Linked DNA regions of Candidatus Pseudothioglobus singularis PS1. The protein of the gene in region 2 binds, or shares a complex with, the protein of the main gene of each other region. Links are inferred from orthologs where the notes say so. Each region holds a gene or a part of one and is shown on either strand. Other genes may lie near its edges.

Region 1 (3,265 bases), 540 kb from region 2 along the record:
AAGCCAAAATAAAAAAAGCCTATAAGCGCCTTGCTATGAAATATCATCCAGATCGTAATGCGGATGACAAGGTTGGTGCAGAAAAAAAATTTAAGGAAGTCCGTAAAGCTTATGACGTTATCTCAAATCCGCAAAAAAGATCAGCCTATGATCAATTTGGGCATGCAGGTGTAGAACAAGGTGGACAAGGCTTTGGTGGTGGTAACCCATTCGGTGGTGCTGGAGGTTTTGGTGACATTTTTGGAGATATTTTTGGTGGTGGCAATTCAAAACCAGACAACAGAGGCTCAGACCTTCGATATGATTTAGAAATTGATTTAAAACAAGCTGCTGATGGCGATACAGTCAAAATAAGAGTCCCAAAAAATGATACCTGTGATACATGCTCTGGAAGCGGCGCAAAACCTGGAACTTCTGTTAAAACTTGTGGAAATTGTCGTGGAACAGGTCAAACGACTATGCAACAAGGTTTTTTCGCTGTCCAGCGTCCTTGCAATCAATGTAATGGGTCTGGTGAAAAAATTGAATCTCCTTGTGGAACCTGTCGTGGTCAGGGCGTTGTTAGGAATCAAAAAACTCTGTCTGTAAAAATTCCAGCAGGTGTAGACACTGGTAATCGAATAAGACTCAGTGGTGAGGGTGAGGCTGGCTTGCGTGGTGGCCCTCATGGAGATCTATATGTTCAAATTCATATCAAAGAGCATGCTATATTTGAGCGTGATGGGAATGATTTGTATTGCGAAGTTCCAATTGATTTTGCAACCTCAGCACTTGGTGGGTCAATTGAAGTGCCTACACTCAAAGGCAAGCTAAAAATTAACGTTCCAGCAGGCACACAAACCTCTAAACTTTTTAGGTTGAGAGGTAAAGGCATGCCAGCAATGAGGCATAGTGGTTCTGGTGATTTACTGTGCCAAGTCAAAGTTGAAACTCCTGTCAATTTAAACTCCAAACAAAAGAAGTTATTAAAAGACTTTTCAAACTCTTGTGAGGCCAAGCATCACCCTGAGTCTGACTCATTTTTTGGTAAAATGAAATCATTCTTTGATTAACTCTGAAACAATTTGTAACAAAGAATCAATTGTCCAACTATAAAATTTCTTTTTTTAACTTACAAATCTCAAGATGAAGATTCAAAAAATTAATGCGCGTGAAGTATTAGATTCAAGAGGAAATCCTACTGTTGAAGCTGATGTAACCTTAACTAATGGCATTGTTGGTCGAGCCATCGTCCCTTCAGGAGCTTCAACAGGCCAAAGAGAGGCTTTAGAGCTTAGAGATGGTGACAAAAATCGCTACCTTGGTAAAGGCGTTCTTAAAGCAGTTAAATTTATAAATACCGAGATAAATTCTGCTCTTCAAGATTTAGAAGTATCAAACCAAAAAATGATTGATCAGACAATGATTGATTTAGATGGCACAGAAACAAAATCCAGACTTGGTGCAAACTCAATACTAGCAGTATCTCTTGCGTGCGCCAAGGCAAATGCTAAATCCCAAAACCAATCTTTATTTCGTTCATTTAATTTTTCAAATTCTTTTCAATTACCTGTTCCAATGATGAACATTATTAATGGAGGTGAACATGCCAATAATAGTGTTGATATTCAAGAATTTATGATTATTCCGGCAGGTGCTCCCAGCTTCAAAGAGGCGCTTCGGTATGGCACTGAAATTTTTCATCATTTAAAAGCTGTCCTTGATAAAAAAGGGCTTAATACTGCTGTGGGTGATGAAGGCGGCTTTGCACCTGATTTGAAATCTAATGAAGAAGCGCTAGAGGTCATTATTAAGGCAATTAAAAGTGCTGGATATACTCCTGGAAAAGATATTTTTATTGGCATTGATGCAGCAAGCTCTGAGTTTTATAAAGATGGAACTTACAATTTAAAATCAGAAGGTTTAAAGTTAACAAATAGTGAGTTTGTTGATTATCTTGTATCATGGGTCAAAAAATACCCAATTATCTCAATTGAAGACGGTATGGATGAAAATGACTGGGAGGGCTGGGAAATGCTTACTCATAGATTGGCAAATTCTGTTCAACTGGTTGGTGATGATCTTTTTGTAACTAATAGTGAGATTCTTGCAAAAGGAATTGATAATAATATCGCAAACTCAATACTTATTAAAGTAAATCAAATTGGTACGCTTACTGAAACGTTTGACGCGATGAAGATGGCGCTTGAGGCAAATTACACGTGTGTGATGTCGCACAGAAGTGGTGAAACTGAAGATACAACAATCGCTGATCTGGCAGTTGCGACAAGTTGTGGTCAGATTAAAACAGGATCCTTGTCTCGCTCTGACAGATTAGCGAAATATAATCGCCTTCTCAGGATTGAAGAGGAATTAGGAAGCATGGCGGTCTATCCTGGCCTTAATGCTTTTGATAATTTACGATAGTAGGCATACCTGCTTGTTTTAGTCCATTAAGTTGATTTAAGGTTAAAATATAACCTCATTGACTATTTTGGGTGACTGATTGGAATCACTGTCGACTTTTTGGCTAAGTTTTATACTTTTTATTCTTATTATTGCTTCGGCATTCTTTTCCGCATCAGAAACTTCGATGATGGCGCTCAATCGCTATCGACTCAAAGCTCTAAGTGCAAAGAATAATGCTCAAGCCAAAAGAGTAGAGAAACTTCTAAACAAAATTGATTACTTGATTGGAGGTATTTTACTTGGCAATAACTTTGTCAACATACTTGCAGCAAGTATTGCAACTCTTCTCTCTTTAAAATTATTTGGAGAGGGCTCAGTCATCGTTGCCTCATTAGTTCTGACTTTGGTCATTCTAGTATTTGCAGAAAATACGCCAAAGACTTTTGCAGCCAAAAATCCTGAAAAAATTGCATTACCTGCGTCTTGGATATTAGAGATACTGATAAAAATTTTCAAGCCTCTAATCTATCTAATATCGATCATCTCTAAATTTATTTTAAAGCTACTTGGACTTAAAAATGTTAGTAAAGATATTTTAAATTCTGAAGAGCTCAGAATGGCTGTCAAAGATTCAAAATCGCAAATGTCAAAGAATTATCAGAGCATGTTGCTCAATATTATTGATCTTGAAAAAGTTAAAGTTGAGGATATTATGATTCCGCACCATGAGTTAGTTAGTGCCGATGCCAATGATGATGAAGAATTATTTGAGCAATTTAAACGAATTCAACACAACCGTCTACTTCTTTTTGAAGGATCAGAAAACAATATTATTGGAACAATACATATGAGAGATATACTCAATATCTATGCCAAA
Region 2 (4,869 bases):
TTGATTTTGTTTTCCTCATTCTCTTCATTAGCAAGGAAGCTCTCAATACCCATTGAAATTAAAAACATGGACTGAGTCGAATATCCACCGACCTTAAAGCCAGAATCAATCGAGCTTTTATAAATATCTGTAAAGTTAACTGAAGCTGTTATGTCTTGATCCCCTATTTGAATAAAGGGATTATTGTTTGATTTGTGTCTATAAAAACACTTCAGGGTGCCATCAGTTCGCTGGGGATGTAAATATTCAGATTGACTCATCCCATAATCAATTAATAGAACAACGCCTTCGCTCATAAGATCATATAGAGATTTAATCCAGCCATCGGATTGAAGACTTACTTCAGTGGTGTAACCCTCAGGCAAATTACCTCCATAGGTAGTTTCAGATTTTAAGTAAGGCTGCTCAAACCTTTTCCATTGAAAGCAATTATCAATATAGTCAACTCCCAATTCATAAAACTGATTGTTTGAAAGTGTGATTCTTTTGACAGGAAACGCATCTAGAACCTCATTAGCAACCACCACTCCCTTAAAGTTACTGGGAAGCTCAGTTAACCATTCAACACGATTATAAATTTCAGGTAAAGCCTTTTTAAGAGTCTTTTGCTGTGTTTTTTTAAGTTGGGCACTTAATTCAATAATAAAGTATTTTTCAGGAAGTGAGTTTTGCCTTCCCAATTCAAATAGAATTTGGGCGGCAAGTATTCCACTTCCAGCACCAAACTCTAGAATATTACCATTATTTAAGACCTGTTTACATTGCCTGGCGAGACAAAAGCCAAAAAGATCGGACGTTTCTGGCGCTGTAATGAAGTCACCTTTATGGCCAAATATCGTTTTATTTGATCGATAATAGCCAAACTGATGATGATACAAAGCAAGATTCATAAAAACATCAAAACCAATTGGATTGTTATTGTCCTTAATGGTTTTAGATATAATATCTTCGAGGCTCATATGTGGAAATATTTTATACTGTGATCGCTAGATAAATTTTATAAAACAACAAATACATTTTTTAAGAGAATTCAATGAAAACAGCATTAATTACCGGCGGTGCAGCAAGAATTGGCGCTCAGATTGTCAAAACCCTTCATCACAATCAATTTAACATTATTATTCACTGCAATCAATCAAAAGATAAAGCTCAGTTGCTATGTGATGAACTTAACTCAATTCGGGCTAATTCTGTAGAGATTGTCTTAGGGAATTTAAACAATATAGATGAACTCGACTCTTTAGTTAGCTCAATTAAGTCAATCGATTTATTAGTCAATAATGCTTCTGTTTTTTATCCAAAATCAGTCGAGGATAGTGAAATGAAAGATTGGGATGATGTGATAAATATCAATCTAAAAGCACCTTTTTTCTTATCCAAGGGACTAAGTAAAACACTATCCAAAAATGATGGCTCAATTATTAATATTATTGATATTCATTCTGAAAGGCCATTAAAAAAACATGCTATTTACAACATCTCCAAGGCAGGCTTAAAAATGCTGACTCAAACCTTGGCCAAAGAGCTTGCTCCCAGAATTAGAGTGAATGGTGTTTCCCCGGGTTCAATTCTTTGGCCTCAGGACAGTGCTGAGATCTCTGAAGATGATAAAAACCTTATGCTTGAAAGAATAGCACTTCATAGGCAAGGCTCTCCTCAGGATATTGCAGACACAGTATTATTTTTAGCAAACTCAAACTATATTACGGGGCAAATAATCAATATTGATGGGGGTCGCACCCTAAACCAGTAAATAGGATGTGTAGGTCAATATGTGGTATAATTATATTGTCAAACATTTTTTTGACCAACAAGAATTTTTTTATAATATTTCAAAAAATTAATAAAATCGAGATATTGTAACGAACTATTTTTTTATGGGCTTATTGATGCCACATACATAACTTATTTAGCAATTGATGAATCTTTTTAATCAAACCTTAATTCCTATTCAATACATAAGTATTGGGGATATGTACGCACTCAATAGTCCAGATATAACAGGACTTCATAATGAATCACATTCTCATAAATGCTACCCACAAGGAAGAGATCCGGGTTGCAATCGTCAGGAACCAAAAGCTTACTGACCTTAATATAGAAACAAGCCTTAACAGGAAAACTAAAGGCAATATCTACAAAGCCAAAATTTCACGCGTAGAGCAATCCTTAGAGGCTGCTTTCGTTGACTATGGTAAAGACAAGCATGGCTTTCTCCCCTTCAAAGAGGTGTCTCCTTTTTTTGCTGAAGGCATTAAACCAAAGGGTGACAAACTCACCATAAGTGATGTCCTTAAAGAAGGACAGGAAATTATCGTCCAGGTTGAAAAAGAAGAGCGAGGTAATAAAGGTGCTGCCCTTAGTACCTTCATCAACTTGGCGGGTGCTTATATGATTTTGACGCCAAATAACCCAAAAAGCTCAGGCATCTCAAGGCAAATTAATGCCTCAGATCGCCAAGACTTAAAAAATTTACTACCGAGCCTTAATGTCCCAAAACATTCTGGATTGATTATCAGAACTGAAGGCGCCGGAAGAGGGGTGAGTGAACTTCAGTGGGAAGTTGACCATTTAACTCAGCTCTGGAAATCTATTAAAACAGAAACTAAAAATCAGGATGGTCCTTTTTTAATCTATCAAGAGAGTGATATTACAATTAGAGCTCTTCGTGACTATTTGAGAGAAGATACTGATAGTGTCATTATTGATGACTTAGAAACCTACCAAAAAGCGCGTGACTTTACAAATTTTGTAATGCCTCACTATCTTGATAAAATAAAGTTCTTCGATGTAACTGACCACTCACTTTTTGCTCACATGAGCGTGGAGTCACAAGTTAAAAATGTCTTTAACAGGGAAGTCGCTTTAAGGTCAGGTGCAACTATTGTTTTTGATGCAACAGAGGCACTTACAGCAATTGATATTAACTCTGCAAGGGCAACTAAAGGCACTAGCATTGAAGACACTGCTTACAAGGCTAACCTAGATGCTGCCGAGGAAATCGCATTACAGCTTCAATTAAGGGATATTGGTGGCCTTGTAGTTATTGACTTTATTGATATGGCATCTGAGTCTCATAGAACAGCTATCGAAAAGTTAATGGAAAAAGCAACAGCGAATGATAGGGCTCGCGTTCAGATTGGAAACATTTCAAGATTTGGTTTACTTGAATTATCGCGTCAAAGACTCATGAACTCGGTTGCAGAATCAACTGGGAAAACCTGTTCAGTATGTAACGGAAGTGGAACCAACCCAACCATACCATCATTGTCATTAAGAATTATTCGCCAACTTGAAGACAATCTTAACTCGAACAAAAATGGTGGCGATATAACAATCCAGTCAAGCGTCGAAGTCATTACCTACTTATTAAATGAAAAGCGGCATAACATCATTGAAATGGAAGAGAAGCATGGCATTAAAATTACGCTACTTCCAAATCAATATATGCACTTTCCTCACTATACAGTGAACAAGCAGAAGGGAGATAAAAGATCGCACCATAAGAGCTTCCAAGGCGTATCCAAGCCTCAGGAAAATCCCAATGTGATTAATTATGTCGATAAACCTGATATTCCAGCAATATCAACTAATCAGCCATCAACGAAAATGCCTGAAAAGAAAGTCTCATTTATGAGCAAGCTCACTGAAATATTCTCTTCAGATAAAAAACCTGCTCCTAAATCTAAAAATACAAGAGCTCCAAGTCGAAATAGAAGTAGAAATCAGAATAGGAACCAGAATAGGAACCAGAATAGGAGCCAGAATAAGAGTTCACAGGAAAATCAGAACAACACCCAAAATCCAAAACCTACTGCTAATGAATCAAAGGATGAGGGTCAAAAAAATAAAAATAATAAAAATAATCAAAATAGAAACAGAAATAGAAATAGAAATCAGAAAAATACTACAAATTCTAACCAAAAGCCAAGTGATACAGTAAACAGACCTGTTGAGGTCGCTACGAAGCCTGTTGAGGTTGCTACGAAGCCTGTTGAGGTTGCTACGAAGCCTGTTGAGGTTGCTACGAAGCCTGTTGAGGTCACCACTAAAACAGACAAGAGTAAAGATCCTAAGACTCCAAAGAAAACAACTCGTAAACCAGCAAAAAAGGTAGCTTCTAAAGCCAAACCTAAAAATGCAGATATTGCTGTAAAGTCATTAGAGAATAATAAGAATTCAACAATAAAACCAGACGAAGAACCTTCATAAGATTTTATGCGTAAATTTGGTGTCATTGGAAACCCTGTAGATCATAGCTTATCACCTATGATTCATCATGAATTTGCAAAAGAATTTGATATTGAACTGTCTTATGAAAAAATTCTATCGCCAGTTGATGCGTTCAATTTGACAGCAGAAAAATTTATGAGTTCTGGCAGCTCTGGATTCAATATTACGCTTCCTTTTAAAATTAATGCCTATAACTTTGCAGATGACTTAACTGATGAAGCAAAAGCTGCAGGGGCGGTAAATACCATTAAGATCGATAACAACATCATTTTTGGGGAAAATACTGATGGCAAGGGTCTTGTTAATGATCTTGAAAGAAATTTAGAACAAACCCTTCGAGATAAAGAAATTTTAATTATTGGAGCTGGTGGTGCAACTCGGGGCATTCTCAAACCAATACTAGATAAAAATCCTGAGAAAATTTTATTAGCTAATCGAACTAAAGAAAAATCATTGAGATTGGCAAATGAATTTTCTGAGTATGGAAAGGTTTGTGGATTTGGTATTGATCAAATTAAATCCAAGCCTGTTAATATAGTTATTAATGCAACAAGTTCTTCCATAGATGGAACTATGCTTAATTTACCAAAAGGTCTTTGTGAGGGTGCTTTGTGCTATGACTTAATGTATGGATCT

Evidence for each region. The genes of interacting proteins can lie anywhere in the genome.
Region 1: the proteins of W908_RS03495 (region 2) and eno are in contact, whole or in part, in a solved structure (PDB 2FYM), measured with the Escherichia coli proteins. The link is inferred for Candidatus Pseudothioglobus singularis PS1 from one-to-one orthologs.

The regions. Positions count from the first base shown.
Region 1 is NZ_CP006911.1:1,214,126-1,217,390, forward strand. What follows is about bases 288-3,265. They hold eno (phosphopyruvate hydratase), read left to right. Parts: upstream 288-1,125; coding sequence 1,126-2,406; downstream 2,407-3,265. Other genes in these bases: dnaJ (molecular chaperone DnaJ), read left to right, coding at 288-1,052; W908_RS06175 (HlyC/CorC family transporter), read left to right, coding at 2,486-3,265. In the rest of the region: more of dnaJ, read left to right, coding at 1-287. UniProt on the Escherichia coli protein: Catalyzes the reversible conversion of 2-phosphoglycerate (2-PG) into phosphoenolpyruvate (PEP). It is essential for the degradation of carbohydrates via glycolysis.
Region 2 is NZ_CP006911.1:678,097-682,965, reverse strand. What follows is about bases 1,658-4,612. They hold W908_RS03495 (Rne/Rng family ribonuclease), read left to right. Parts: upstream 1,658-2,013; coding sequence 2,014-4,212; downstream 4,213-4,612. Other genes in these bases: aroE (shikimate dehydrogenase), read left to right, coding at 4,219-4,612; W908_RS03500 (pteridine reductase), read left to right, coding at 1,658-1,753. In the rest of the region: W908_RS03505 (class I SAM-dependent methyltransferase), read right to left, coding at 1-959; more of W908_RS03500, read left to right, coding at 1,034-1,657; more of aroE, read left to right, coding at 4,613-4,869. UniProt on the Escherichia coli protein: Endoribonuclease that plays a central role in RNA processing and decay. Required for the maturation of 5S and 16S rRNAs and the majority of tRNAs. Also involved in the degradation of most mRNAs.